DNA from 4 places in the Streptomyces sp. NPDC005706 genome. Region 1 is predicted to be linked to each of the others. Evidence: riboswitches for the same ligand, from Rfam matches in the RefSeq annotation. Region 1 holds a riboswitch; each other region holds the start of a gene.
The links. A riboswitch is a leader RNA that binds a small molecule or an ion and turns the genes downstream of it on or off. The one in region 1 is predicted to bind cobalamin.
Positions count from the first base shown of each region.

Region 2: another riboswitch for cobalamin. It lies ahead of ABZ478_RS32270 (cobalamin biosynthesis protein); the one in region 1 lies ahead of ABZ478_RS12575 (HoxN/HupN/NixA family nickel/cobalt transporter).
Region 3: another riboswitch for cobalamin. It lies ahead of ABZ478_RS15755 (CbtB-domain containing protein); the one in region 1 lies ahead of ABZ478_RS12575 (HoxN/HupN/NixA family nickel/cobalt transporter).
Region 4: another riboswitch for cobalamin. It lies ahead of ABZ478_RS06085 (ribonucleoside-diphosphate reductase subunit alpha); the one in region 1 lies ahead of ABZ478_RS12575 (HoxN/HupN/NixA family nickel/cobalt transporter).

Region 1 covers NZ_JBEXYS010000005.1:280,187-284,201, reverse strand. The annotation lists gene ABZ478_RS12580 (nucleoside hydrolase) at 1-970, shown strand, start outside; gene ABZ478_RS12575 (HoxN/HupN/NixA family nickel/cobalt transporter) at 1,002-2,087, opposite strand; cobalamin riboswitch at 2,116-2,321, opposite strand; gene ABZ478_RS12570 (LAETG motif-containing sortase-dependent surface protein) at 2,459-3,391, opposite strand; gene ABZ478_RS12565 (alpha-amylase family glycosyl hydrolase) at 3,650-4,015, shown strand, end outside.
Region 2 covers NZ_JBEXYS010000031.1:33,844-37,858, forward strand. The annotation lists gene ABZ478_RS32265 (cobyric acid synthase) at 1-739, opposite strand, end outside; gene ABZ478_RS32270 (cobalamin biosynthesis protein) at 736-1,680, opposite strand; cobalamin riboswitch at 1,797-1,938, opposite strand; gene ABZ478_RS32275 (hypothetical protein) at 2,062-2,289, opposite strand; partial or broken gene ABZ478_RS32280 (inorganic phosphate transporter) at 2,437-3,603, opposite strand; gene ABZ478_RS32285 (lysozyme) at 3,748-4,015, opposite strand, start outside.
Region 3 covers NZ_JBEXYS010000007.1:165,151-169,165, forward strand. The annotation lists gene ABZ478_RS15740 (phosphodiester glycosidase family protein) at 1-260, opposite strand, end outside; gene ABZ478_RS15745 (DUF779 domain-containing protein) at 337-696, opposite strand; gene ABZ478_RS15750 (histidine phosphatase family protein) at 783-1,385, opposite strand; cobalamin riboswitch at 1,491-1,635, shown strand; gene ABZ478_RS15755 (CbtB-domain containing protein) at 1,671-1,892, shown strand; gene ABZ478_RS15760 (CbtA family protein) at 1,918-2,682, shown strand; gene ABZ478_RS15765 (spore photoproduct lyase family protein) at 2,789-3,979, opposite strand.
Region 4 covers NZ_JBEXYS010000002.1:550,000-554,014, reverse strand. The annotation lists gene mctP (monocarboxylate uptake permease MctP) at 1-1,590, shown strand, start outside; cobalamin riboswitch at 1,726-1,864, shown strand; gene ABZ478_RS06085 (ribonucleoside-diphosphate reductase subunit alpha) at 1,988-4,015, shown strand, end outside.

The sequences.
Region 1 (4,015 bases):
TATTCCTGTGATCATCGACTGTGACACCGGCGTCGACGACGCCCTGGCCCTGCTGTTCGCCGTACGCCACCCGGGGCTGGACCTGCGGGCCGTCACCTGCGTGGCCGGGAACACGGACGTGGACGGGGTGGTCCGCAACACCCTGACCGTGCTGGAGCGGGCCGGTGCCCCCGACATCCCGGTGGCACGCGGCGCCGAGCGCCCGCTGATCGAACCCGCCCGCTCGGCCCGGCACGTGCACGGCTCGGACGGCATGGGCGACCTGGGCCTGCCCGCGCCCACCCGCACCCCGGCCGACGTGGACGCCGTGACCCTGCTCCGCCGGGAGATCCTGGCCTCCCCCCGCCCGGTCACCCTCGTGCCCACGGCCCCGCTCACCAACATCGCCCTGCTGCTGCGCACCCACCCGGAGGTGACCCGCAACATCGAGCGGATCGTGTTCATGGGCGGCGCGGTCGCCACCGGAAACGCGACGCCGGTCGCCGAGTTCAACGTCTGGCACGACCCCGAGGCGGCGGCGGTGCTGCTCACCGCAGGGGTGCCGATCACGATGTACGGACTGGACGTCTTCATGCGGGTCGTCGTGCCCGGCACCGATGTGCACCGGCTGCGCGGCAGCGCCGATCCGGGCACCCGGCTGGCCGGTGAGCTCCTCGCCCACCGGCCCACCGCGCAGGGCGGCGCGCCGGAGGCCGAGGAGGCGGGCGGACTCGGTGACGCGGGCGCGGTGTGCGCGGTCGCCGATCCGGCGGGCATCACCACCCGGCGCCTGCCGGTCGAGGTCTGCCTCGCGCCCGGTCCGGCCCGCGGCCAGACGCTCGTCGACCGCCGCCCCCGCCCCGGCGAGTCCGAGATCCACGAGGGAGCCCGCGAACAGGCCCTGGTGGACGTGGCGTTGCAGGTGGACGTGGACCGGTTCGTGAAGCTGTACCTGGAGACCGTCGAGGGGCCTCAGGGACAGGCGGGGTGAGGGACGGGGAGGGCAGGCCGCGGGTCCGGGGTCACTCGGACGTCGCCGGGACCCGTGCCGCCCAGCGTTCCTCCACCCGCGCCAGCCGCCAGTACGCCAGCGCCGCCGCCCACACCACCACGAACAGCCCGACGATGACGTAGCCGACGCTGTCCAGGTCGAGCCCGGCGATCCAGCCGGTCACGGCGTCGCCCAGGTCGAACTTCTCGTGCAGGACCCCGACCAGCTCGATGGTGCCGATGAAGAAGGCGACGGCGATGGACAGACCGGTGATGGTGAGGTTGTAGAACACCTTGCGGACCGGGTTGGAGAACGCCCACTGGTAGGCGAAGTTCATGAACGTGCCGTCGAGGGTGTCGAACAGGCTCATCCCGGCGGCGAAGAGCAGCGGCAGGCACAGCACCGCGTACCAGGGCAGCCCGGCCGCCGCGCCCGAACCGGCCATCACCATCAGCGTGACCTCGGTGGCCGTGTCGAAGCCGAGCCCGAACAGGAAGCCCAGCGGGAACATCTGGCCCGGCCGGGACACCGACCTGGTCAGCCGCCCCAGCACACGGTTCATGAACCCCCGCGAGTCCAGGTGCTGTTCCAGCTCCCGCTCGTCGTACGTGCCGGACCGCATCGCCCGGAACACCCTCAGGATGCCGGCCAGCGCGACCAGGTTGAGGGCGGCGATGAGGTAGAGGAAGGTGCCGGAGATCGTCGTGCCCATGAAGCCGAGCACCTGGTGGGTGCGCGAGTGCTCGTCCATGACCCGGCCGGCGAGCCGGGTGCCGCCCGCGATCAGCAGGGCCAGCAGCACCACCACGCTGGAGTGCCCCAGCGCGAACCAGAAGCCCACCGACACCGGCCGTCTGCCGTCGGCCATCAGCTTGCGGGTGGTGTTGTCGATCGCGGCGATGTGGTCGGCGTCGAAGGCGTGCCGCATGCCGAGGGTGTAGGCGGTGACGCCGAGGCCGACGCCGAAGACGTCCTGCCCGACCTTGTAGTGCCCGGGGGCGACGAGCAGGAACAGCACCCCGAAGGCGACGACGTGCAGGGCGGCGATCACCGCCAGCAGCCCCGCCGTTCTGATCGTGTCCTCGCGTCGCCATCGGAAGGCAGCGGCATCGGCCATCGGATTCACGCTCCAGCACCTCGTGGATCATCTCGTGAGCTGCCGTGGCCGGTCTCCTGGCTTACGGGGTGGTGCGTTCGCCGTCCCTGCCTTCCCAGCCGTGGACACGGCCAGTGGCCCGGCGGACGCCGGACGGGACGGGAACTCCCCGATCACAGTGGCGAGGGCCGCGTCGGCATGGACCCCTGAGGGGCCGTCACCGACTTCCCGAGCACCACGGCCCGCCCACCGTAGGCAGGTGAACGCCCGTCCGTACAGCCGCACATCGGCGCGGGTACTCAAGATCACATACGGAACGACCCCCGCCGTCTCGCAGGCCTCGCGGCTGCCGCGAGCGGCGGGGGTCGTGGTGTGCGTGAGGAGGCGGAGGGTCAGCCCTGGGCGCCCCGCCTGCGGCGCGCGAGGACCACGAACGCGGCGCCGCCCGCGACCAGCACGGCGGCTCCGCCCGCGATCAGGCCCGAGTTGCCGCCGCCACCGGTCTCCGCGAGGTCGCCGTCGTCGTCACCGCCACCGTCCGGCGTGGGCGCCGAGCCGGCCCGCGACTCGGAGGCGGACGGGGCCGGCGCGGACTCCGAGGAGGCCGGGGACGGTGCCGCGGACGACTCCGAGGCGCTCGGCGCGGGCGGTGCGGACTCCTCCGCGGGGGCGCTCGGCGACGGGGACTGCGGCTCCTCCGGGACGCTGGTGCAGTCCTTCGTGCCGCCGTTCCAGGCCGCGATCAGCTTGTCCTTGATGACCGGGTGGTCCGGGCCCTTGGGCAGGTCCCCGTGCTCGAAGCCGTCGTCCGCGCCGGACTTGCCGTCGAACTTGACCGCGCCCCGGTAGAGGTCGATCTGCGCGAAGCAGCCCGCGTCCGGCACCGAGATGTCGAGGGAGTCGGTCGCGCCCGGCTTGACGGCCACCGTGTCGAAGTCGACGAAGACCTGCTCACCGGAGGTGGCGAAGCTCGCGCCGTGGGCGAGGTAGGAGGCGAGCGAGGCGGTGCAGCCGGCGGCGTCCCCGGCGGCGCGGACCTTGACGTGGACCTTGCCGTCCTCGGTCGGCCTGAGGTTCTGGTCGTCCACCTTCACCGAGTCGAAGAAGTTCACGCCGTCCAGCGAGAACTGGCAGCGGTCGGTGCCGGTCTCGGTGCCGGCGCCGGTGCCGGGCGTGTAGTGGCCGCCGGCCGTCCAGCCGTCACCGCCGTGCGTGCCGTGGGCCCAGGCGCCGGAGGCGGCGGCGATCGAGGCGGCGCAGAGGGCGAGCGACGCGGCGCCCGTCCCCAGCAGGCGGCGCGCGGTGACACGTCTGGCTATGGACATGGATATCCCATCGCAGAAGCTCGAGTGAGCGAAGAAGTCAGAAGAGACACGCGGCCCATCGGTCATATGCGCCACAGTGTGAGGCCATGGTGATCGGCCCTGTTGAAACCTGTCAACCTGCGGCAATACAGAGGTCGTTCATGAAGCCGTCACAACTTCATCACACGAGGAATGATCCACTCCTCATCGTCCGAAGGTTCCCTTTCCGGGCAATGTGGACAGTCTCTGTACTGTCGTCCTTCCCCGAAGGGAGCCCGTATGGCAGACCTCTCGTCCCGGAACCCCGACTGGTGGCGCCAGGCCGTCGTCTACCAGGTGTATCCGCGCAGCTTCGCCGACGCCGACGGCGACGGACTCGGTGACCTCAGGGGAGTCACCCAGCGCCTGAACCACCTCGCCACGCTCGGCGTCGACGCGCTGTGGCTGAGCCCCTTCTACCCCTCGGAACTGGCCGACGGCGGCTACGACGTCGCCGACCCCCGGGACGTCGACCCCCGCCTCGGCACCCTGGACGACTTCGACGCCATGGTGGCCGAGGCGCACCGGCTCGGTCTGAAGGTCGTCGTCGACATCGTCCCCAACCACACCTCGCACCAGCACCCCTGGTTCCAGGAGGCGCTGCGG
Region 2 (4,015 bases), on a different contig from region 1:
TTCGCTCGCGCGGGGGGACCCCCATCCCGTCCTCCTCGTCGATGCCGAGCCCGTGCCGGAACGGCAGCACGCCGTACGTCCGCCGTCCGGTGAGGCCGTGGAGCATGTCGAGGCCGGGCTCCAGCAGGGAGACGTCGCCCCGGAACTTGTTCACCAGGAAACCGGCGACCAGTTCCTGGTCCTCGGGCGACAGCAGGGCGACGGTGCCGAAGAAGGAGGCGAAGACGCCGCCGCGGTCGATGTCGCCGACCACGAGCACGGGCAGCCGCGCGCCCCGCGCGATCCCCATGTTGACGATGTCCGTCCGCCGCAGATTGATCTCCGCGGGCGAACCGGCCCCCTCACAGATCACCGCGTCATACGTGCCCCGCAACTCGGCCAGGCAGTCCAGCACCGTGCCCAGGAGCCGCTGCTGGCGCCCGCCGTGGTAGCCGCGCGCGCTCATCTCGCCCACCGGCCTGCCCAGCAGCACCACCTGGCTGCTCTGTTCACCGCCGGGCTTGAGCAGCACGGGGTTCATCAGCGCGGTCGGCTCCACCCGGCAGGCCTGCGCCTGCATCGCCTGTGCCCGCCCGATCTCGGCGCCCTCGCGCGTGACGAAGGAGTTGAGGGACATGTTCTGCGCCTTGAACGGCGCGACCTTCACGCCCTGGCGCACCAGCCAGCGGCAGATCCCGGCCGTCACGACGCTCTTGCCGGCGTCGGAGGTGGTGCCGGCGACGAGGAGACCACCGTTCACTTGCCACGTCCCTTCGCGAGGAGGCGCGCACCGGCGGTGACACCGAGCGCGAGCAGGCCGACGCGGCGGGAGAGCGTCACGGCCCGGTCGATGTCGGCGACCCGGACGGCCCGCCCGGTGCCGCCGCCCAGTACGGGCCGGTGTTCCACCCGCCCGGCGTAGGAGAGCGTCCCGCCGAGCCGTACGCCCAGGGCGCCCGCGAACGAGGCCTCGACGGGACCGGCGTTGGGGCTCGGGTGCTTGGCCGCGTCCGCCCGCCAGGCCCGTACGGCACCCCGCGGGTCCGGTCCGGCCAGCGCGGCGAGCACGGCCGTCAGCCGGGCCCCCGGCCACCCGGCGAGGTCGTCGAGCCGGGCGGAGGCCCAGCCGAAGCGGCGCAGGCGCGGAGACTTGTGACCGACCATCGCGTCCAGGGTGTTGACGGCGCGGAACCCGAGCAGCCCCGGCACCCCGCCCACGGCACCCCACACCAGCGCGCCCACGACGGCGTCGGAGGTGTTCTCGGCGACGGACTCGACCACGGCCCGGGCGATCCCGTCGGCGTCCAGCGCCTGCGGGTCCCGGCCGCACAGATGGGGCAGCCGCGCGCGGGCCGCCGGCACGTCCCCGGCCTCCAGCGCGCGCCCGATGGCCCGGGCCTCGCGGGCCAGCGAGGTGCCCCCGACGACGGCCCAGGTGGCCACGCCGGTCAGCGCGGCGGAGGCGACGGGGGAGCGGCGCACGGCCCGTTGGGCGACGAGCCCGGCGGCCACGGCGCCGCCGGCGCAGACGGCGGTGTGCAGCGCGCCCCAGCCGCGGTGGTCGTGCCACAGCACGCGTTCCACGGCAGCGGCCGACCGCCCGAACGCGGCGACCGGATGCCCGCGGCGCGGATCGCCGAGGAGCAGGTCACCGAGAAGGCCGGCGGCGGCGCCGTACGCGTAAGCGCGATCGGCACCCATCGGCTCAGCCGGCCGTGGGCGCGGGGGCGGGACTCTCGTGACAGGCCCTGGTACGGGTCCTCGATCTGCGGCCGAGCATGGCGATATGTGTCCTCACTCAGGGTGTCCGCGCCCTGGTTCGACGAAGCCGGCGGTGAGAGTTCCTGGCTCCCGGGGATCACTCCCCGGTCACAGTGGCGGGACCGCGCCGGATTCGCACCGGCTTCCTCTCCTGCCGCCGTACATGGCCCGGGCAGTCCACCACGCGCCCCGAAGGGCCGTCAACTTGCCTTTGACCTGCGAGGGGAGAGTGTGCTGAGCCCCACACCGGCGAGATCCGGACATGGAAAAGGCTCCCTGCCGGAACACACCGGCGGGGAGCCTCTTCGAGGGTGGCTCGGGTCAGGGCTTGGCCACGATCAGGTAGATGCCGTAGGCCACGGCCGCCGCGCACGCCGCGAAGCACACGTACGCGCCCGTCACGGCGAGCGCCGCGGACCCGCCCTGCGCCGCCGCCCTCTCCCGCCGGGACAGGCCGTTGACGCCGAGGGTGAACAGGGCCACCAGGCCCACCGTGAAGGCCAGGCTGACGCCGAAGACGGAGCCGATGGACGCCCAGTCGATCTTCATGTTGCTTTTCCTTCGGTAACCGGGTCAGACGGTGGCGGCCGGGGGCACGGCCGCAGCGGCCGGTGCCGTGACTTCGGCGACGGCCGGGGCCGGGCCGCCGGACTGCGTCGGGAAGCTGATGGCCGGCCCCTCGGTGAGGGTGAGGGTGCCGGCCGGCGGCGGGGTCACCGCGGCGATCGCGGTGGTCACCACACCGGCGGGCTCGGCGGCCTCGTCGGTGCCGTTGACGTTGGTGTGGTCGACGACCTCGCGGCGGGAGAGCTTCCAGATGGCGGCGCTGGAGCCGACCAGGAAGACCGCGACGACGGCGGTGCCCCAGTCGCCCAGGTCCGTGACGGACTCGGCGAGCGCGCCGACCAGGGCGGCGGCCGGCAGGGTGAGGACCCAGGCGACGGCCATGCGGGTCGCGGTGGACCAGCGGACCACGCCGCCCTTGCGGCCCAGACCCGCGCCCATCACCGAACCGGAGACGACATGGGTGGTGGACAGCGAGAAGCCGAGGTGCGACGAGGCCAGGATGGCCGTGGCGGCGCTGGTCTGGGCGGCGAAGCCCTGGCGCGACTCCAGCTCGGTCAGGCCCGTGCCCATGGTGCGGATGATGCGCCAGCCGCCGATGTAGGTGCCGAGCGCGATGGCCATGCCGGCGGAGAGGATCACCCAGGTGGGAGGGTTGGAGCCCGGGGCGATGGCACCGCCCGCGATCAGCGCCAGGGTGATGATGCCCATCGTCTTCTGGGCGTCGTTGGTGCCGTGCGCGAGGGAGACCAGTCCGGCGGAGGCGATCTGGCCGGCGCGGTAGCCCTTGCGGGTGGCGTCGCCCTCGTGCTTGCCGCCGATCCCGTAGGAGAAGCGGGTGGCGAGCATGGCGGCCAGTCCGGCCACGACCGGGGCGGCGACCGCCGGCAGCAGCACCTTGGTGACCAGGACGTCGCCGTGGACGGCGCCGAAGCCCGCCGAGGCGACGGTGGCGCCGATCAGACCGCCCATCAGGGCGTGGGAGGAGCTGGAGGGCAGTCCCACCAGCCAGGTCAGCAGGTTCCAGAGGATCGCGCCGACCAGGGCGGCGAAGATGACCTCGGGACGGATGCCGTTCTCATCGACGAGACCCTTGGAGATCGTGTTGGCGACCTCCACGGAGAGGAAAGCGCCCACAAGGTTGAGCGCGGCGGACATGGCCACCGCGACCTTGGGCTTCAGAGCGCCGGTCGAGATGGTGGTGGCCATCGCGTTGGCGGTGTCGTGGAAACCGTTCGTGAAATCGAACGCGAGTGCGGTTACCACCACAATCGCGAGGATCAGCGAGAAGCTTTCCATTTACCCAGGCAATCGTTCGAGCGTCATTGGCGGGTCGAACGTAGGCAACCTGGGTGAACGGAAGATGAACTGGGTCGGGCGTGGGGGTGTCGGTAACGGGGGTTCGGGATTCCGCCCCGGCCGGCCGGCCGGGGCGCCCCTTGGCTACCGGCCCCGCGCGAAGGCCCGCAGCCGGCTCGGCGGCCCGTGAAAGAGATTCTGGTCACCCGGCAGACCGCCCTCGGTGCCGTACTGCCAGAAGGTCCAGGACGACCATCCGCCGGGCAGCGATCCGGGCCCTGACGTGCCGTGACGGGCGATCCACAGCGGGTGGTCGGAGGCGAAGGCGCGGCTGCCGCCGGTGCAGGCGGCCCACCACTGGGCGGTCGTGTAGATCACCGGGCGGCGGCCGGTGAGCCGGTCCAGTTCGTCG
Region 3 (4,015 bases), on a different contig from region 1:
CCGGGATACAGCAGGTCGGTCCGGACGTGCGGATCGGCCAGGTCGACGGTGAGCAGATGGGCGTGGGTCCGCCCGGCCGCCGCCGTGATGTCGAACTCCCGGTACGTGACCCCGGGAGCGATCCGCCTGCCGGGTCCGCCGGCCGGCACGGCACCGGCCGGCGCCGCCCCGGCCAGGGCCGCGCCGGCCAGTACGCCGAACGCCGTGAGAACCGTGAGAACCGATCTGCCCGCCGCCGCCCGCCGCCCGTCCCGATTCATCGCGCCCCCTGATGCCTCGTCAACTGCCGTCAGTGCTCGGGGGAAGTGCACCAGACGACGGTGACGTGCGGGGCGGCTAGGCGTCGACTACGCGAGAACGGGTGAGAAAACGCACCCCCTCGGGTGCCTCCAGTGAGAAACCGCTGCCTCGTCCGGGTACGACGTCCACGATCAGCCGGGTGTGGCTCCAGGCCTCGTACTGGCTCCGCGACATCCAGAAGGTCACGGGCTCCTCGACGCCGTCCACCGCCAGCTCGGCCAGCAGCACGTCCGAACCGCCGGTGCGGAACTCGCCGTCGGGGTAGCACATGGGCGCGCTGCCGTCGCAGCAGCCGCCGGACTGATGGAACATCAGCGGTCCGTGTTCCGCTCGCAGCCGGCGTACCAACTCCGCTGCCTGTGGGGTGAGTTCGACGCGGGGCAGTTCCTCTTGCATGGTCACCGTCCTGGAGAGCCGGGGGCGTCGGACCCGGCCCAGTCTCACGGCCGGCCGCAACGGCGTCCAGGGGGCGGTGGCGTTCCTCAGCGGTCGGGGGCGCCCTCCGGCGTGCCGCTCGTCCCGCCCAGGACGGTGGCCGGCGTGAGGTTCCAGCGTCCGGCCCGGCCGGTGAACCCGGCGGCGGTCAGGGGCGGTACGTCGATCCGCCAGAAGGCGGCCTCCGGAGCGCCGAGCACCCGCACGGTCACGGCGCGCACGACCTCCGGCTCGACCACCGCCACCGTGCGGCCGGCGGACCGGGCGGCCTCCTCCAGCCAGCCCCCGACCCGGGCGCACAGCAGGCGCACCGACTCGCCGCCGTGCGGGCTCGCCGCCGGGTCGGCCAGCCACCGGGCCAGCGCCTCCGGCTCCGCGGCGCCGACCTCCTCCAGTGTCCGCCCCCGCCAGCGGCCCATGCCGAGCCCGGCCAGGGCGGGTTCGGCACGTGCGTCGAGACCCAGCGCGGCCGCCGTCTCCCGGCAGCGGGCCGTGGGGGAGACGAGGGCCACGGCGGCGGGCCGCAGTCCGTCCGCGGCCGACCGGGCGCGCGCGGCGCCCGCCGCGTCGAGTGAGCATCCGTCGTCGAAGCGGGCCTCCCGCAGGGCCGGGTTCATCGCCGGTGAGATCAACATCACTCGGGTCGTCATGAGGTCGCCTGCATGGTCAACGGCCCTTTCGGCACAGGGGTTCCACAGCGTACGGCGGCCGCGGGGCGCACCGCCCCGCACCCGTGCGCCCTTGGCCGCACCCGCGCTTCGCGGTACCTTCTCGGCGATATCGACGACGGAATGCGGAAGCCGGTGGGAATCCGGCACGGTCGCGCCACTGTAAGCCCCGTTCACACCATTCCTGGTGCGGACCGGGCAAGTCAGACCCGCCCGTCGTCCCGTGCACCACCGAGCAGGGACGCGAGTTCCCCAGGAGGTCCTGCCATGGCGCAGTCCGCCGTTCAGCCCAGCACCAACCCCACCGCCCTCCCCGCCAAGCTGCCGATCGGCGCCATCGCCCCCTGGGCGGTCTTCTTCGGCGTCCTGATGCTGGTCCTGCTGTACTTCGTCGGCGCCGAACAGGGCGCGACCTCCGTGATGTCCGGCGAGAACGTGCACGAGTGGGTGCACGACGCCCGGCATCTGCTCGGCTTCCCCTGCCACTGACCGGGGCGAGGAAGCGCACGAGCTCATGAACTCGGCAACTGTCCGGAACCTGTTGGTGCGTGGCATGCTCGCGGGACTCGCCGCGGGCCTGCTCGCCCTCGTCGTCGCCTACTTCCTCGGTGAGCCGCGTGTCGACTCGGCCATCGCCTACGAAGAGGCGCACTCCCACGAACACGGCGTGGAGGCGGTCTCCCGCACGATGCAGTCGACCGCCGGCCTGTCCACCGGCGTCCTCCTCTACGGCATCGCGTTCGGCGGCATCGCCGCCCTCGCCTACTGCTTCGCGCTGGGGCGCATCGGCCGCTTCGGGCCGCGCGCGAGCGCGCTGCTCCTGGCGGCCGCCGGCCTCGTCGCCGTCTACGTCGTGCCGTTCCTGAAGTATCCGGCCAACCCGCCGTCCGTCGGTGACCCCGACACGATCGGTAAGCGCACGACGCTGTACTTCCTGATGATGGTCCTGAGCGTGCTGCTGGCGGTCGCCACGGTGATCCTCGGCAAGCGGCTGGCCCCCCGCCTGGGCAACTGGAACGCGACCGTGGCCGCGGGCGCGTTCTTCCTGCTGGCCGCCGGGCTCGCCTACGCGTTCCTGCCGGCCGTCGACGAGGTCCCCAAGGACTTCTCCCCGAGCCTGCTGTGGCGGTTCCGCCTGGCGGCACTGGCCGTCCAGGCGACCCTGTGGACCGCGTTCGGGCTGGTCTTCGGCGTCCTCGCGGAACGTGTGCTCACCGCCGAGCGCACGGCCGGTGAGCGGCAGGACGCCGGTCCGCGCGCCCCGGCCGCGCACCACTGAGGCACCCGGCACTCCGGCGTGAGGCACCGGCCCGCTCGCGGGCCGGTGCCTCACGCGTCGTGGCGGACTCCGCGGCCGGCGTCAGAGGCGGTCCGCGGGGCCCGGTTCAGAAGGCGTACCGGATGCGCAGCCAGGGAGCGTGCGCCGCGACGAGCCCGCGCAGGTCGTCCAGGGCCCTCGCTTTGACCAGGTGGTCGTAGCGCACGTTCAGCGCCCCGTTCTCGGAGCGTTTGCCCTGCTGGATGCCGGGCTGCCAGAGCACGTCCTCGGCGCGCGGATGCCAGCCGAGGTTGACCTCGTGCAGTTCCCGGTTGTGGGTCAGCGTGATCACCTCGGCGGCCGCCTGCCGCTTGACCCGGGCCGGGAGCACGTCGTCGAGCTGCCGGAGCAGTTCGGCCCAGGCCTCCTGCCACCCGGGGCGCAGCACCACGGGGGAGAGGTTGAAGTGCACCTCGTACCCCGCGTCCAGGAAGTCGGCCGCGGCGGCGACGCGCTCGGCCACCGGTGACGTCCGGATGTCCAGCAGCCGGGAGTCCTCGCCCGGCATGACCGAGAACCGGACGCGGGTGCGGCCCCGCGGATCCAGTGCCAGCAGATCCGGGTTCACGAACTTGGTGGCGAAGGACGCCTTGGCGGTGGGCCACTGCCGGAAGGCGTGCACGAGATCGGCGGTGTTGTCGCAGATCAGCGCGTCCACCGAGCAGTCGCCGTTCTCGCCGATGTCGTAGACCCAGGCCCGTTCGTCGCACTGGTTGGGTTCCCGCTTGGGCCCCTGCCGCGCGATGTGGCGGCCCAGGTGGCCGATGATCCGCTCGATGTTGGTGAAGACGGTGACGGGGTTGGCGTACCCCTTGCGGCGCGGCACGTAGCAGTACACGCAGGCCATCGCGCAGCCGTTGGACGGGCCGGGGGCGATCCAGTCGGCGGACCGGCCGTTGGGCCGCGTGGTGAGCGTCTTGCGTTCGCCCAGCACCAGCGTCTCGCCCTTCACCCGCACCCAGCGCCCGACGTTCCCCTCGTCGCCGTGCAGCTCGGGAATGCGCCAGTGGGAGTCCACCTCGACGACACGCGCGGCGGGGTGGCGGGCGAGGATCTGGCGGCCGCGGGGCGAGGCGGCGGCAGCGGGCTCGGCGTAGATCGTCCGCACGGGAAGCAGCCGCCGGGCGGCGTCGGAGTCACGGAACAGCGGGCCTGCGGCCTGCGTCCGTCGCGGCTCGTCCCCCAAGGACGCGACGCCGGGCAGGGCGTCGAGCCCGAACAGCGCGCCGTCGTCCGGCGCGGCGGAGGAGTCCCTCATGTGTGGTTGGCCGGGTTTCCTGACTGACGTCGCATA
Region 4 (4,015 bases), on a different contig from region 1:
ATCTTCTTCTTCCTGGCCGTCACGGTCATGGGCTTCCTGGCCGCACGCTGGCGCAAGGCCGACAACGAGCACTCCCTGGACGAATGGGGCCTGGGCGGACGGTCGTTCGGCACCTGGATCACGTGGTTCCTGCTCGGCGGCGACCTGTACACGGCGTACACCTTCGTCGCCGTACCGGCGGCGATCTACGCGGCGGGCGCGGCCGGCTTCTTCGCGGTCCCGTACACGATCCTCGTCTACCCGCTGATCTTCACGTTCCTGCCCCGCCTGTGGTCGGTCTCGCACCGCCACGGCTACGTCACCACCTCGGACTTCGTACGCGGGCGGTTCGGCTCCAAGGGCCTGTCGCTGGCCGTGGCGGTCACCGGCATCCTCGCGACGATGCCGTACATCGCGCTCCAGCTCGTCGGCATCCAGGCGGTGCTGGACGTGATGGGCGTCGGCGGCGGCGAGAGCACCAACTGGTTCGTGAAGGACCTGCCGCTGCTGATCGCCTTCGGCGTACTGGCCGCGTACACCTACTCGTCCGGTCTGCGTGCCCCCGCCCTGATCGCGTTCGTGAAGGACACGCTGATCTACATCGTCATCGCGGTGGCGATCATCTACATCCCGATCAAACTGGGCGGGTTCGACGACGTCTTCGCCAAGGCGGGCGACGCCTTCAGCCAGGTCAACCCGGCGACCGGCAAGCCGCGCGGCGCGCTCGCACCGCCGGAGGCGGGCCAGTGGACGTACGCCACCCTGGCGCTCGGTTCCGCGCTCGCCCTGTTCATGTACCCGCACTCGATCACCGCGACCCTGTCGTCCAAGAGCCGTGAGGTGATCCGCCGCAACACCACCCTCCTGCCGCTGTACTCGCTGATGCTGGGTCTGCTGGCCCTGCTGGGCTTCATGGCGATCGCGGCCGGGGTGAAGGTCACCAACGGCCAGCTGGCGATCCCGCAGCTGTTCGAGGACATGTTCCCGGACTGGTTCGCGGGTGTGGCCTTCGCGGCGATCGGCATCGGCGCCCTGGTGCCCGCGGCCATCATGTCCATCGCGGCGGCGAACCTGTTCACCCGCAACATCTACAAGGACTTCATCAAGCCGGACGCCACGCCGAAGGAGGAGACCCGGGTCTCCAAGATCGTGTCGCTGCTGGTGAAGGTGGGCGCGCTGGTCTTCGTCCTGACGATGGACAAGACGGTCGCCATCAACTTCCAGCTGCTGGGCGGCATCTGGATCCTGCAGACCTTCCCGGCCCTGGTCGGCGGCCTGTTCACCCGCTGGTTCCACCGCTGGGCGCTGCTCGCCGGCTGGGCGGTCGGCATGGTGTACGGCACGCTCGCCGCGTACGGGGTGGCCTCGCCGACCCAGAAGCACTTCGGCGGCTCCGCGAAGGAGATCCCGGGCATCGGGGAGATCGGCTACATCGGTCTCACCGCGTTCGTGCTCAACGTCGTGGTCACCGTGGTGCTCACGTTCGTCCTGAAGGCCGTGAAGGCCCCGGAGGGCCTCGACGAGACCCGGCCGGAGGACTACACGGCGGACGCGGGCGACCCGGGGGTCGAGGTGGAACTCCCGCCCGCCACCGCGGGCAGCGCCCACTAGCGCGAGCCGGCCACGAACCACCCCACAGCGGGCCGCCGAGGGCACCACCCACGGCGGCCCGCTGTCATGCGAGTTGACCCTGCGGAGCCACCACAACACGCAACAGGCACAACATGTGGGGGTGACACGACAGCCCGGCACTAGATGTATGCTCATGCTCGCTGTCGCCGCAGGGGAATCCGGTGCGAATCCGGAACTGTCCCGCAACGGTGTACTTGCGTGTTTCCGCACGCCTGTTTCAGTCCGAGGACCTGTCGGCAGCGCGCGCCCGGCCGTCCGGTCCGGGTGCTCATCGACGTCCGGGCCTCGTGGAATGGGCCGGGGACGCGACGCCGTGCGCGCTCGCGCTGACCCCTGCCCTCCGCAAGGCCCCGTGCCGAGCGAGGGAGAGCCCCACGTGACCATCGCGCCAGCCGACCCGGCTTCAGCCATCCCGGCGAGCGGAGCCCCGGTGGAGACCGACGGTCCCGGTACCGCGCTGCTGCGGACCCTGACCGAGCTGACCGCCGACCTCCCCGACGCCGATCCCGGCCGAGTCGCCGCGGCCGCGCTGCGCGGCCGGTCCGCCCGGGCCGACGAGGCGGAGTTGCGCGAGCTGGCCACGGAGGCGGCCGCCGGACTGATCTCCGAGGATCCCGCCTACTCCCGGCTGGCCGCCCGGCTGCTGACCGTCTCCGTCCGCGCCGAGGCCGCCTCGCAGGGCGTCACGTCCTTCACCGGGTCCGTCGCCGTGGGCCACCGGGAGGGTCTCATCGCCGACCGCACGGCGGAGTTCGTACGGCTGCACGCCGAACGGCTCGACGCGCTGGTCGACCCGGCGGCCGACGACCGCTTCGGCTACTTCGGCCTGCGCACGCTGCACAGCCGGTACCTGCTGCGCCACCCCATCACCCGCCAGGTGATCGAGACGCCCCAGCACTTCATGCTGCGCGTCGCCGCCGGGCTGGCCGAGGACGACACCGCCCGCTCCGTGGACGAAGTCGCCGCGCTCTACGGGCTGATGAGCCGCCTCGACTACCTGCCCTCCTCCCCCACTCTCTTCAACTCCGGCACCCGGCATCCGCAGATGTCGTCCTGCTACCTCCTCGACTCCCCGCTGGACGAGCTGGACTCCATCTACGACCGCTACCACCAGGTCGCCCGCCTCTCCAAGCACGCCGGCGGCATCGGCCTGTCGTACTCCCGTGTCCGCAGCCGCGGTTCGCTGATCCGGGGCACCAACGGGCACTCCAACGGCATCGTGCCGTTCCTGAAGACGCTGGACGCCTCGGTGGCCGCGGTGAACCAGGGCGGCCGGCGCAAGGGCGCCGCCGCCGTGTACCTGGAGACCTGGCACTCCGACATCGAGGAGTTCCTCGAGCTGCGCGACAACACCGGTGAGGACGCCCGCCGTACGCACAACCTGAACCTCGCGCACTGGATCCCGGACGAGTTCATGCGCCGGGTCGACGCCGACGAGCGGTGGTCGCTGTTCTCCCCGGCTGACGTGCCGGAGCTGGTGGACCTGTGGGGCGAGGAGTTCGACGCCGCGTACCGCAGGGCGGAGGCCGCCGGGCTCGCGAAGAAGACGATGCCCGCCCGGGACCTGTACGGCCGCATGATGCGCACCCTCGCGCAGACCGGCAACGGCTGGATGACCTTCAAGGACGCCGCCAACCGCACCGCCAACCAGACGGCGACCGCCGGCCACGTCGTGCACTCCTCGAACCTGTGCACCGAGATCCTGGAGGTCACGGACGACGGCGAGACCGCGGTCTGCAACCTGGGGTCGGTCAACCTAGGCGCCTTCGTGGACACGGCGGCCGGCGGCCTCGACTGGGAGCGGCTCGACGAGACGGTCCGCACGGCCGTCACCTTCCTCGACCGCGTGGTCGACATCAACTTCTACCCGACCGAGCAGGCGGGCCGGTCGAACGCCAACTGGCGTCCGGTGGGCCTGGGCGCGATGGGCCTGCAGGACGTCTTCTTCAAGCTGCGGCTGCCCTTCGACTCCCCCGAGGCCAAGGCCCTGTCCTCCCGGATCGCCGAGCGGATCATGCTCGCCGCGTACGAGGCCTCCGCGGACCTCGCCGAGCGCAACGGCCCGCTGCCGGCCTGGCGGAAGACCCGTACCGCGCAGGGCGTCCTGCACCCCGATCACTACGGCGTCGAGTTCACCTGGCCGGAGCGCTGGGCGGCCCTGCGGGCACGGATCGCCGAGGTCGGCATGCGCAACTCGCTGCTCCTGGCCATCGCGCCCACGGCCACGATCGCGTCCATCGCGGGCGTGTACGAGTGCATCGAGCCGCAGGTGTCCAACCTGTTCAAGCGCGAGACGCTGTCCGGCGAGTTCCTTCAGGTCAACTCGTACCTGGTCAGGGAGCTGAAGGAGCTGGGCGTGTGGGACGCCCGCACCCGCGAGGCGCTGCGCGACGCCAACGGATCC